Regions from separate parts of the Pseudohongiella sp. SYSU M77423 genome, predicted to be linked through region 1. Evidence: predicted binding sites of a transcription regulator. Region 1 holds the regulator's gene; each other region holds the start of a gene.
The links. The regulator sigma-54, encoded in region 1, starts transcription at its own class of promoters, with help from an activator protein. The targets are predictions, from matches to a motif close to ANTGGCATNNANNTTGCTNT.

Region 1 (3,133 bases):
GGAATTCCACATCAATCACATTCGCGACAATAAGGGCATGAGCCTGTCCGGCGGTGAGCGCCGCAGGACTGAAATTGCCCGGGCGCTGGCTACCGACCCACGCTTCATCCTGCTGGATGAGCCATTTGCCGGTGTTGACCCCATATCGGTCAGTGACATCAAGTCCATTATTCAACACCTGAAGGATCGTGGCATCGGTGTGCTGTTGACTGACCACAACGTTCGTGAAACGCTGGACATCTGTGAGAAAGCTTATATTGTCAGCGATGGTGGCATTATTGCCGAGGGTGACGCCCAACAGATACTTGCCAACCAGCGTGTGCGCGATGTGTACCTGGGCAAGAATTTCCAGATCTGACCATCAAATGTCGTGACAAAATCTTGAAAATCCCACTCAATATCGGCATGATGTTTGCTTTAATTAACCGGCCCACATCTGGCCCAGTAATTCACGAGACCGAACCCGTTCTAGCGATGCGCCTGATGTCATGAAGATTTCGCTCCAGCTCAAACTCGGTCAACAGCTGACCATGACCCCCCAGCTGCAACAGGCAATTCGCCTGCTGCAACTGTCGACGCTTGACCTTCAGAACGAGATTCACGAGGCACTGGAATCAAATCCAATGCTGGAGGTAGATGAGTCTCCCGACAGCGATAGCAGCGATAGTTACGAGAACAGCGATAACACTGATAAGGCCAATGGTGCTGATGAAGCAACCGACTCACGCACCTACGAGGAGCGCCAGAACGCCTTCGACGAGGTCACTGCGGCCACACCTTCCAATACCGACAGCGATACTGGCGAAGCCGGCTGGGAGGAACACATTCCCGAGCAGCTTTCTGTGGATACCAACTGGGATGATATTTACCAGACCACCTACTCCACGGGCAGCCCGATGGCAGACACGGATGATTTCGAATCACGTGACTCCGCCTCAGAAACTCTGCAGGACCACCTCAACTGGCAATTGAACCTTACCAACATGTCGGATACCGACCGGCTGATTGGCATGGCAATCATTGATGCCATTGATGCCAACGGCCAGCTGTCGCTGAGCGTTGAGGCCATTCACGAAGGCCTGATGGATGATATCGAAGAGCTGGAAGAGGATGAGGTACTCGCCGTATTGCATCGCATTCAGCAGTTCGACCCGGTGGGGGTCGCCTACCGCGACCTGTCGGAATGCCTTTTGATCCAGTTAAATCAGGTCCCGTCCGAACTCGAGACCGATCCCGTGCGGCACGCCAAGATACTGGTGCGGGACTACCTGGCCCTGTTGGGCAATCGGGACTACGCCCAGATCATGCGGCTCACACGCTTGAAAGAGCCGGAGCTGCGCGATGCGATTGCCATCATCGAAAAACTTAATCCACGTCCGGGCGCCGATATCGCACCATCCAGCGCCACCTACGTTATCCCTGATGTGATTGTCAGCAAAGACACCCGCAGCGGGCGCTGGCGTGTCGAGCTCAATCCGGAAACAGCGCCCAAGCTGCGTATCAACGCCGATTACGCAGCGCTGGTCAAACGTTCCGATAACAGCTCCGACAACAACTATCTGCGCGACAACCTGCAGGAGGCACGCTGGTTCCTCAAGAGCCTGCAAAGTCGTAACGAGACACTGCTGAAAGTAGCCTCGCGCATTGTCGAGCATCAGCAGGGTTTCCTGGAGCAGGGCGAAGAGGCCATGAAACCGCTGGTCCTGCATGACATTGCCGAAGCAGTAGAGATGCATGAATCAACCATCTCCCGGGTAACCACTCAAAAATACATGCACACGCCGCGCGGGATATTCGAGCTCAAGTACTTTTTCTCCAGTCACGTCAGTACCGCTGGCGGAGGCGAATGCTCATCAACCGCGATACGCGCACTGATCAAAAAGCTGGTTGCTGGCGAAAACCCGCGCAAACCACTCAGCGACAGCAAAATCACTCAGTTGCTGGAAGACCAGGGCATTAATGTCGCCCGCCGGACAATCGCCAAATATCGCGAATCCCTGTCCATCCCCCCTTCCAATGAACGCAAGCGGCTGGTCTGACACCTTGCCAGTCCGCTCGGCGCACGTTGCCAGCGCCTGCCCAAGGCACTAGAATGGCGGCTCTGGAAAACAGGACACAGCAATGCAATTAAGCAGCATACTTACCCCGGAACGCGCCCTGTGCAACCTGCCGGGTGTCAGTAAGAAACGATTTCTGACCACGATCAGTGAAACCATCGCAGAAACCACGCCCAACCTGTCGGCTGACGCTATCTACACCGCATTGCTGGCACGTGAGCAGTTGGGCAGCACCGGTATTGGCAATGGTATTGCCATTCCCCACTGTCGCGTTTCCGAATGCACAACAATCACCGGTACCCTGGTAAAGCTGGATGAGGGCATCGATTTCGATGCCGTCGATTCACAACAGGTCGATCTGCTTTTTGTACTGATCGTGCCGGCCGAGGAAACCGATGAACATCTGCGCGTGCTTAGCGCACTGGCACGCCTGTTCCATCAGGATGAATTCTGTCAGGCTCTGCGGGGCGCTCGCAGCAATCAGGAACTGTACGACATCGCCGTACGATTTGATCAGGAACAACAGGCTTAAGCCTGACAGTTGACCCAACGATTCATTGAAGCAGGCTGTGAGACGTCGTGAAACTCTTGATTATCAGTGGTCGCTCCGGCTCGGGAAAAAGTACCGCCCTCAATATGCTCGAGGATCATGGTTATTACTGTATTGATAACCTGCCTGCCAGCCTGCTACAGGCATTTGTGTCGCGCATTTGCCGCGACACACCCGAACTGCCCCGCGTTGCTGTCAGTATTGACGCGCGCAATATTCCTGAAGACCTGAAGAACGTCCCGCAGATCCTGCACGAGCTGCAGCTGTCGGCGCTCAATATTGAAATCATTTTCCTTGATGCCAACAGCCCGACGCTGATCAAGCGATTCAGCGAAAGCCGCCGGCGTCACCCGCTTACCAGCAACACGGTTGGATTGCGCGAGGCCATCATTCAGGAGCGCGAATTGCTGGAGCCCATTTCCGCTATGGCCGGGCTGTCGATCGACACCAGTACAATGTCGGTACATCAGCTGCGTGAAGTCGTTCGTTCACGAATTCTCGAAAAAAAGGATTCATCGCTGTCCGT
Region 2 (3,133 bases), on a different contig from region 1:
GTAAACGTAGTCGACATTGACCGTGATACCATCCCCGGCAAGCGCCGCGTCTATCTGTGACTTAAGTGCAGCGGTCAATTCGTCAGGGGTGTTATAGGTAACGGGTGTGCCAGCGTCACCGGGCAGCGTCAGCACACCAGTGGTGGCACCATTGATTGTCAGGCTGTACTGGGTATCACTGTCTACCAGCAGAGGTGTATTAAAAAGCGAGCTGCTTTGCCCATCCGAGGTGGCCAGAGAGCCAAGCTCCAGCCCCTGGTAAGGCCCCTGCCCCTCTTTGACGAGCCCCAAGGTCGCAGCCGTGGCTGAATCAACCTCGATAATGCGAATAGCCGATTCACTGCCGAAACGGTTTGAGGTCATTTCAAAGCGCGACTGATCACTGTTGTATGTCACGGTTACCGAGTTTGCAGTCTCGATCAGTTCGCTGCTGCTGTTTACCTGCCGTTGAATTTCCTCAGCCAACAGTTCTGCCGTGGCATAAGTACCCTCGGTCAGATCGATACTGACTTCTCGGCTGTTCACAAAAATATTGAAGCTGTTATTGGCATCAGTAATGTCGATATTGCCTGCCGCCAGAGCCGATACGCCTATGCCCTGATAGCGTCCGGCCTCTGCCATGCGCGTAATTTCCAGGCTGTAACTACCCGGCTGGGTCGCACTGCTGGCAGAGACATAGGAGACGTTTTCATCACTCGGAATGCCAGTGGTGGCAAACAGGGCAGTAATCGCCTTCGGATCTGCCTGAAACGCCTCCTGGAAGGCGGAGCGGTCAAACTCCATCATGTAGTCATTGAACTGGTTGGTCGTCACACCGACTTCTGCCAGCGAGCCATAGGTGGAGCCCAGCGAAAAAGAGCGCAGCGCAGAGTTAACCTGGTTCATGATCGTGCGAATACCACGATCACCGGTAAGCACGCTGCCCTGGCCGTTTTCTCCGGCATCCGGGTTAAAGGCGGTCAGCACATCAGTCATGGTTTTCAGCGCGTTGTAGCTATCAACAACGCCCTGCACCTTATCCATCAGGTCTGACGGATCTTTGCTGATGGTCAGGCTTGCGGGACCTGCAGACACGCCTTTCAGATTCAGTGTCACACCGGGGATGACGCCACCCACCAGATTGCTGTTTCGGGTGATGGCCAGACCGTTTACTGTAAATTCGGCATCCTGGGCCAGCTGGGTCTGCTGCATATCCTGGCTGCCCAGATTGTAGTTGAAGGCACCCAGCGATGCAGACCCGGTGGCAGTGATCTCCATACTGTTGTTGGCGCCACCGTCGGTTGAGGTAAACAGCAGGCGAAACCCGGTGCCATCATCAACAATTGTGGCCTGCACACCAATCTTGGCCTTGTTGACGGCATCGCGGATGCCAGCGAGCGTGTTGTTGCTGCTGTTAATCGTGATCGAGCGTGACTGCTTGTCTGGGTTGACCGTAAAGCCCTGATAGGCACTGGCCCCTTCAAACTCGGTTGTACCAAAACGGAATGTCAGACTGCCGACGCCAATGGCCTCGGTGGTAGACTCATAGCTCTGGGTTGCCAGGGTATGTTGCTGAGCCAGCTTTTGAACATTGATACTGTAGTTGCCATCAACGGCAACGCTACTGGCTGTTGCGGTGAGCACTGAGTCATTGCTGCTATTGGCCTGGCTCGCATTAAACGCAGACACACTGTTGAGCTGTTTGACCGAGGTATTGAAGGTCGCCAGCATGCTTCTGACTTCACCAAATGCCGACAGACGGGCTTCCGCAATATCCTGGTCACGATCCAGTCGTGCCGTGGCAGGCGCGCGCTCTGCCTCGACCAGCTGCTCAAGCAGATCGCTGGTAAGCAGTCCAGAACCAATACCCAGAGACTGAATTGTTGCCATATGTATGAAGCCGTTTTGATTGCGGTGCGTTTGTTGATCCTGAGCTCTGCAAAGCAAATTTCACGCCAGCAGCCTCAGGCCCGCCAATACAGGCGATTCAGTACTTATGTCGACCTGCTGCGGAGAATCTTGACCTTTGTAGCGGCAAAACCTTGCCGCCAACTGACAGGTCAATGTGCTGGTCAGGCAGGACAGTCAGGGATTGTGACTGAATCCACATAGGGCTAGAATCTCAGGCTCGACCTAGGAGAAGAAGCTATGTTCAATAGACCCTACACCCTCGCCTGCACTGCGGTTTTGTGTGCTGCACTGCTGCCCTTCGGCGCCCTGGCGCAGGAAGATGATTATGTGGTACCGCGCACCTGGGATGGCGCACCTGATTTGCAGGGTGTCTGGCGAAACGCCACTGTCACACCGCTGACCCGTCCCCGCGAACTGGGCGAACGACGTGCCTATACCCGCGAGGAGGCCTTCCAGCTGGAGCGCGCCGCGCAACTGGAAGTCGAGCAGGACAATGAGCCGCTGGACCCAAATCGCCCGCCACCTCCAGCTGAGGACCTCCCTCCAGTCGGCAACTACGACCTGTTCTGGACGGATCGTGGTATGTTCATGCCGACTATCGACGGCGAATACCGCACCTCCATCATCATTGATCCACCCAATGGTCAATTGCCCGGTTATACCGAGGAATTTCTGGCTGCGCGTGCGGAGGAACGGGCAACTGGTCCCGATCCCTTTGACGGCCCTGAGGGACGCGGTGTCGGCGAGCGCTGCCTGCTGGCATTCGGCTCCAACTCCGGGCCACCCATGCTGCCAGTTATGTACAACAGCCACTACCAGATCGTGCAGTCCCCGGGCTACGTGGTGATTGTTGTGGAGATGGTTCACGATGCGCGCATCATTCCCATACAGGATGAACATGACCCGCATGCTGACGTATTGAACAAGTGGATGGGCGATTCAATCGGTCGCTGGGAAGGTGACACGCTGGTTGTGGAAACCCGTCACTTCAACCCCTGGCAGAGCTTCAGAGGGGCGTCAGAAAACCTGACAGTCACTGAACGCTTCAGACGCGTCGCAGACGGCAAGATCATCTACTCGTTCACTGTGGATGATCCGACCGTGTTCGAGTCCAGCTTCACCGGTGAACTGGCGCTGACTGCGTATGATGACCCGCTGTACGAGTACGCCTGCCACGAAGGCAATTATGCCCTGGCCGGTACACTGGCAGGCGCCCGCCTGGCAGAACAGGAAGAACGCGAGG
Region 3 (3,133 bases), on a different contig from region 1:
TACCAGGTACTGTTTGTTTTCGCCCAGCACGATGCCGCAGGCCTGACTGAGAAAGGTCCTGAAAGCCTGGTAGTCGGCATCACTGAACTGTGGTGACTCGTGCGTCATCGTGTGTCAGGCGGCTGGCTGGCGCAGCTCCAGTTGCTTCAGAACTCGCTTGGCAAGCTCATCCGGGTGGAATTTAGCCAGAAAATCGTCGGCGCCTACCTTTTCCACCATGGCCTGGTTAAACACACCACTGAGTGATGTATGCAACATGACATGCAGTTTGCCCATGTCCGGATGGTTCTTGATTGAGGCCGTCAGCGTGTAGCCATCCATCTCCGGCATCTCGATATCGGAAATAACCAGGATGTACTTATCAATGGGATTGATCCCCTCGTTGATCAGACCACGCAGATGATTAAGCGCCTGCTTGCCATCATTGAGTACTACCGTCTGCAGACCCAGCGCTTCGCAGCATTTGCGGATCTGCGCGCGGGCAACGCTGGAATCATCAACAATAAGCACCGTATTCAGTTCGGTTCCGCGTTTGCCACTGTCAATCAGGGCATCGCTAAGACCCACGGTGGCAGGCGATACTTCGGCCAGGATGCGCTCTACGTCTAGAATCTCGACCAGCTTGCCTTCCACCTCGGTAACCGCTGTCAGGTAGTGCGCTCGACCGGAACCCTTGGGGGGTGAACAGATGGCCTCCCAGTTAAGGTTGACGATACGGTCGACTCCCTGCACCAGAAATCCCTGCACGGAATTGTTGTATTCAGTGATGATAATGAAGCACTTGTCCACATCCTGCAGCGGACGTCCACCGGTAGCCGCATTAAGATCCATGATGGAAATGGTGCGGCCACGCACGTAAGCAACGCCGCGCACCACATGACTGCTGTGCGGCAGCACGCTCAGCGGTGGGCAAGGCAGCACCTCTTTGACTTTGAATACGTTGATGCCGTAGACCTGTCTGCCGTTGAGTCGGAACATCAACAGCTCCAGACGGTTCTGGCCAACCAGCTGGGTTCGTTGGTTAACACTGTCCAATACGCCTGCCATCTCAGTCTCCTGCGGTGTAGATTCGCTAATGTAGCGGGCCTGAGCCCTGTCTTTTCTTTATATCGACAGGATGTCGAGTTTCATAAGTGCAAAAATTGATACACGCCATGAAGCTGCTGACAATGCCTGTGGCCTGGTTAAACCACACACAGGCTGGTTGCCCTGCTCTTCCCGGCAATGCTTAGCGGCATGTTTTTTGCTTTCTTTACTCCAGAAAGCAATATCAGACCAATTACGGCCCTTTTCAGGCCGTCGATGACAAAAAGCGTCAGGGTTTTGACAGTATGAAGCTTGTTAGCACTAATTTTTTCTCGCATACTGCCGCTATTTACGCAGTGGCGCGGCACTTATTTGCCGCCTTGATGCTGCTTTGGGTGCCAGTTTCAGCTTTGGCGCAGACATCATCGGGGGCACAGCAGCTGCTGGACGCTGCCTATCAGGCATTACAGTCAAACTGGTCGGATCAGGGCGATCGTGTAGAAATCGAAATGGCGTCCATTGATCCCAGGCTGCAGATTCCAGTGTGTCAGGTACCTCTGGAGAGTAGTCTCAACTCGCTGGGTTCCGGAAACACCGGGGGTCGGGTGACCGTCAGGGTCAGTTGTAGTGACAACGCCCCATGGACGCGCCATGTGGCGGCGCAGGTAAAGGTTTATAGAGAAATCGCTGTAAGCTCGAGAGCTCTGGAACGCGGTGTGCGCATCAACCCGCCGGACGTCGTGCTGGAAGAGCGGGATGTCAGCCAGATTCGCGGCCAGATACTCGAATCGACTGAGTCTGTAGTTGGACAGGTATTGCGACGTTCATTGCGCCCGGGCGATGCCTTGACGCTGGACATATTAGAGGCCCCGACGCTGGTCAGGCGCGGCGACACCGTAGTCCTCACGGCAAGCCGGGGTAGCGTCAGCATTCGTCATACTGGCACGGCGATGCAGGATGGTCAGCAGGGGCGGCAGATACCCGTCCGCAATGACCGCTCGGGACGTGTCGTACAGGCCATCGTGATCGCTGAGGGCGAGGCAGAGGTGGTTTTTTGACGCAACACGACAAAAACACATCAAAAACACTAAAGTTAGACATTTATCGGCCGTTACATTGGTCAGGAAGGTAATACTCTTTTTGAGAAGCTCGTTAAACGCTGTCTCCTGACAGCATCTGACAGCTAATTACAGGTATTTGATTATGGCTATTTCATCGATCGGCAATTCTTCATCTGCTCCGGACAGTCGCTCAACTGTCAAGCAGACTGACGGTCAGGCAGCCACTGGCGCCAACACCAGCCACAGCCGTACCGACTCTCAGGGCGAAGCTCAAAGCCAGACAGTGGATGCTGTTTCGATCAGCAGCCGTGCCGCTGACCTGCAGGCGCTGGAAAGCAGCGTTCGTGCACTGCCAGATACTGACGCGGCGCGTGTCAGTGAATTGCGTGACAAGATTCAGTCCGGTAACTATTCAGTTGACAGCCTCCGGCTTGCTGACAAGATTCTGGCATTCGAGAAAAACCTGTAAACGGGCTGCATGAGCGACAACGAACTGCAGCACCTGCTGCAAGATGACCGCGAGAAACTGGATGCCTTGTACGAAGTACTTCAGGCGGAGCGCAGTTGTCTGGAAAAGCGGGACCTTGATCAACTCAACAGCCTGCTGCAGAAAAAACAAACGCTGCTGGGTGCCATCGAAAACAACGATTTCCGACGCCGGCAACTTCTACAGAAGGCTGGCCTGCCTGCCAGCCAGACCAGCCTGTCCCAGCTTAAAGCACTGCTCAAACAGAACAGTTCTCACGCGGTTGACCTGCTTGATGCAATTGAGCACCGGCTGCAACAATGCCGCGAGTTGAGTGAAACGAACAAAATAATCGTGCACCGCAGCAAGCTTAATACCCAGCGTGCACTGGCGATTCTTCATGGTTCCCAACCGCTGGAGAATGTTTACAATAGCCATGGCACCACCGGTTCAAGCACCATCAAACGCGATCTTGGCAATGCCTGAATAACAACGGACATACCATGACAGGCAGTGAACGATACTACACTTCGGCGGGCGATATTTTTAGTGTGCTCAGGACATTGCAGGCTGACCGCTC
Region 4 (3,133 bases), on a different contig from region 1:
CACGCTCAAACACATCACAGGTGAAATTGACTGTGGCATGTTTGATCTGTTCTTTCAGTGCCTTGCCCCAGCGCTCATCGTGTTCATCGACGTCGCTCTGCATACCGGCGTCCAGCAGTTCACGGATCGGTTCGATCATTGAGTAAGGCTGGGTAATGTGGATGTCACCACCACCACCGTCCAGTTCCACATGGAAGCTGCTCACCACCACGACTTCACTGGGGCTGACGATGTTGGACATTGACGGATTGACTTCAGAGCGCAGGTGATCGAACTCCAGCTTGTAGACATTGCGCCAGGCTTCGCCAAGATCCACAAAGATCTGGTTCAGAACCATTTGCACAACACGCAGCTCGGTCGGAGTAAATTCACGACCCTCAATCTTGGCGTGACGACCATCACCACCAAAGTAGTTGTCTACCAGTTTGAAAACCAGTTTGGCATCCAGCACGATCAGCGCAGTACCGCGCAGTGGACGAAACTTAACCAGATTCAGACTGGTCGGTACATACAGCGTATGCAGGTATTCACCGAACTTGGTGATCTGCACACCGCCCAGCGATACATCCGCAGAGCGACGCAGAAGGTTGAACAGGCTGATACGGGTATAGCGGGCAAAACGCTCGTTGATCATTTCCAGCGTAGGCATACGCCCACGCACAATCCGGTCCTGACTGGTCAGGTCATAGGCACGGACGGTACCCGGATCATCAAGTGAATCCTCTTCCAGAGCGCCTTCATCAACGCCGTGGAGGAGCGCATCAATTTCGTCTTGCGATAACAGATCCTGCATCAGGATATCCCCAACAAGCTATTGCATTACAAAGCTGGTAAACAGAACTTCTTCAATACCCGGGCGACCGATCTCACGTTCCAGCACCTGCCGGACTTCAGCAGTGGCCAGCTCGCGCAGGGCCTCAATGCCCGACGGATCTTCAAAAACCAGAATCAACTGCGCGCTGAACAGATTGTTGAGCGCATGCCTGACAGCCGGCATGTGCAGCCTCAGGGCCTCCAGGGCAGCAGCATCACGACTCATCACACTGATCTCAGCCTGCAGGTAGCGTTGGCGACCCTGGTAGGGAAAGTTCACAACAAACGGCGGCGCCAGACTCTGGTACTGCATGGGCTCCAGTGGCGCGGCCTCTGTCTCTGCCTCTTCGCCCTCTGCTGTCGCCGTTTCAGCATCACCCGGTGCCAGCAGGAAGAACCATGCCGCGCCGCCACCAGCGCCAATCAGCACCAGCAGTAAAATTATGATCAGCATGAGCTTGTTTCTGGCGCCTTTCTTTTGCGCCTTTTCCTGGGATTCCAGATCGTCGTCAGCCATTTTTTCCTCGTTTTGTAACGGTTTGCTGCCGCACAGTCATCTTGTGACGTCGATATGACGCTCACGTTTACCAGTGGGGAAGCAATCCTTGTGCCAGTATTAACCAGGCTTGCGGAGTGGAAGGTAAGTTTAAAGTTTTCAATTATATAGCGAATGGTGCAGGCGCACCAAGGACGAAGTATTAACGATACCAGCGCAGCAAGCGCCAATTTTGTGACGTCAAAAAAATCCTGGAGTATGCAGTCGCGGCGGGATTCTGTGTGCTTACGCCTCCCGCCGCCAACCTCAATGGCAATTAAACATGTTCATCAACCAGGTGCAGGCTGCGCGCCGGAATATTGGCCAGCGCTTCTGCGCTATCCCGATCGCTGTCGAGCTCGCCGCCCGAATGTCGCGAACCACGTCCATCCTGTCCATGCCCATCCCCTTGTGCAGACGTCTGCTGATCAGAGACTGTCACATCAAGCAGATCAATTCCTTCGTTGCGGAACAGATCCTGAAGTCGCGGAATCTGGGCGTCCAGCGCATCGCGCACCATGGCATGCTGGCTGACAAAATTCACGGTAGCCGACTGATCAACCATCTGTACGCGAACGGTCAGGGTACCGAGCTCTGGTGGATCCAGACGAATCTGCGCACTGTTAATGCCATTGGCAGTCATGACCATCAGCTGCCGCGCAACGTTATCGCCCCAGCCAGCCTGACCAAAGCTGCCAACCTGCAGCATCAGACTGGAGTCAGCGCCACGCGCGGCTGGTGCCATGCTCGCAGCATTGCTCAGTGTCGCGGCGGACTGTGAATTCGCACGACGCTGGTCAGCCGCACCAAACAGTTCAGCAGCAAGTTCCTGCGCAGTCGGGGTTGCCGACTTAAGCAGGCTGGCTTCCTGGCGTGCAGGTGAATTGCTATCCGTCCCCGCCGACTCAGCCATGACCTGCTCAATCGCCAGGCTCAAGTTCCCGCCTGCGGGTGCCATGGGCTCACTGACGGTGAATCCGGCGGCCGCCTGCAGCGGGCCTGCCGTTGCAGAGCCAAGTGTAGTCGTTCCGGCATCAGCGCCCCGTCTGTTGGCCGACGAAAGCTGCTCAGCCAGGGTTGAGCGCCTGGATTCGGCTGGCGGCGCCGCCGGAATCGCTGCATCGACGGATGCGGTCACCGCAGTGGCTGCGGCCGCTGCTGCACTTTTCTCAGTATTGGTGCTTAGCTGCGGTGTGCTCAGACCATCGTCTGCCGTCAGAGGTTCAGAGCCAACCGACTGACTCGCAACGGTGGTGTTGGCAGCCAGCTGATTGCTTGCCTCAGTGCCGACAGTCTGCAGCTTCGCGTTAACAGCTGCCCCACCAGGCGTCGACGCACCGGGCTGGACTGCGGACAAATCGGGCGCAGCTGGCTGTGGCTGTGAATTCTGCAGGTTTACTGCCTGATTAGCTGCAAGCGTCGCGCCTGCATTGTCGTCAGCGAGTGATGCTGCCGCTTCATTTGTCTGTGCGGCTGCGGCTGCCGCCGCCGCTTCGCTGGTAGCAGAAGCCAGCGCTGCCTGCGATGAGATCGTTTCGCTTATCCGGGCTGCCTTATCGGCTGTCGCATTACTGACGTCAGCAGAAACTGTCTGCTCGCCTCGGGGCTGAACGGCATCAAGGCTCAGCTTAAGGCCTGGCACTGGCGCTGAAGTCTGGGCAGTAGTCGCAACGCCAGCAGATGACAAGACGTCAGTCGCCGATGTGGCAGTTGCCGGCGAACTCTGAGCTGGTATACCCAACGCTGCCGACATCGACCTCGCCGAACCGGACGGTTCCAGTCCGG

Region 2: the regulator sigma-54 is predicted to act here: its motif matches at 1,920-1,939, upstream of fliD (flagellar filament capping protein FliD).
Region 3: the regulator sigma-54 is predicted to act here: its motif matches at 1,231-1,250, upstream of flgA (flagellar basal body P-ring formation chaperone FlgA).
Region 4: the regulator sigma-54 is predicted to act here: its motif matches at 1,409-1,428, upstream of QGM61_RS04020 (flagellar basal body-associated FliL family protein).

What each region holds. Positions count from the first base shown of each region.
Region 1 covers NZ_JARYTH010000005.1:184,871-188,003, forward strand. Annotated here, with positions in the region: gene lptB (LPS export ABC transporter ATP-binding protein) at 1-358, shown strand, start outside; gene QGM61_RS12340 (RNA polymerase factor sigma-54) at 489-2,039, shown strand; gene ptsN (PTS IIA-like nitrogen regulatory protein PtsN) at 2,122-2,589, shown strand; gene rapZ (RNase adapter RapZ) at 2,637-3,133, shown strand, end outside.
Region 2 covers NZ_JARYTH010000006.1:164,717-167,849, reverse strand. Annotated here, with positions in the region: gene fliD (flagellar filament capping protein FliD) at 1-1,869, opposite strand, end outside; gene QGM61_RS13750 (hypothetical protein) at 2,128-3,133, shown strand, end outside.
Region 3 covers NZ_JARYTH010000006.1:144,975-148,107, reverse strand. Annotated here, with positions in the region: gene QGM61_RS13675 (CheR family methyltransferase) at 1-108, opposite strand, end outside; gene QGM61_RS13670 (chemotaxis protein CheV) at 115-1,047, opposite strand; gene flgA (flagellar basal body P-ring formation chaperone FlgA) at 1,332-2,084, shown strand; gene flgM (flagellar biosynthesis anti-sigma factor FlgM) at 2,230-2,556, shown strand; gene QGM61_RS13655 (flagella synthesis protein FlgN) at 2,566-3,039, shown strand; gene QGM61_RS13650 (flagellar brake protein) at 3,057-3,133, shown strand, end outside.
Region 4 covers NZ_JARYTH010000002.1:48,941-52,073, reverse strand. Annotated here, with positions in the region: gene fliM (flagellar motor switch protein FliM) at 1-799, opposite strand, end outside; gene QGM61_RS04020 (flagellar basal body-associated FliL family protein) at 812-1,330, opposite strand; gene QGM61_RS04015 (flagellar hook-length control protein FliK) at 1,626-3,133, opposite strand, start outside.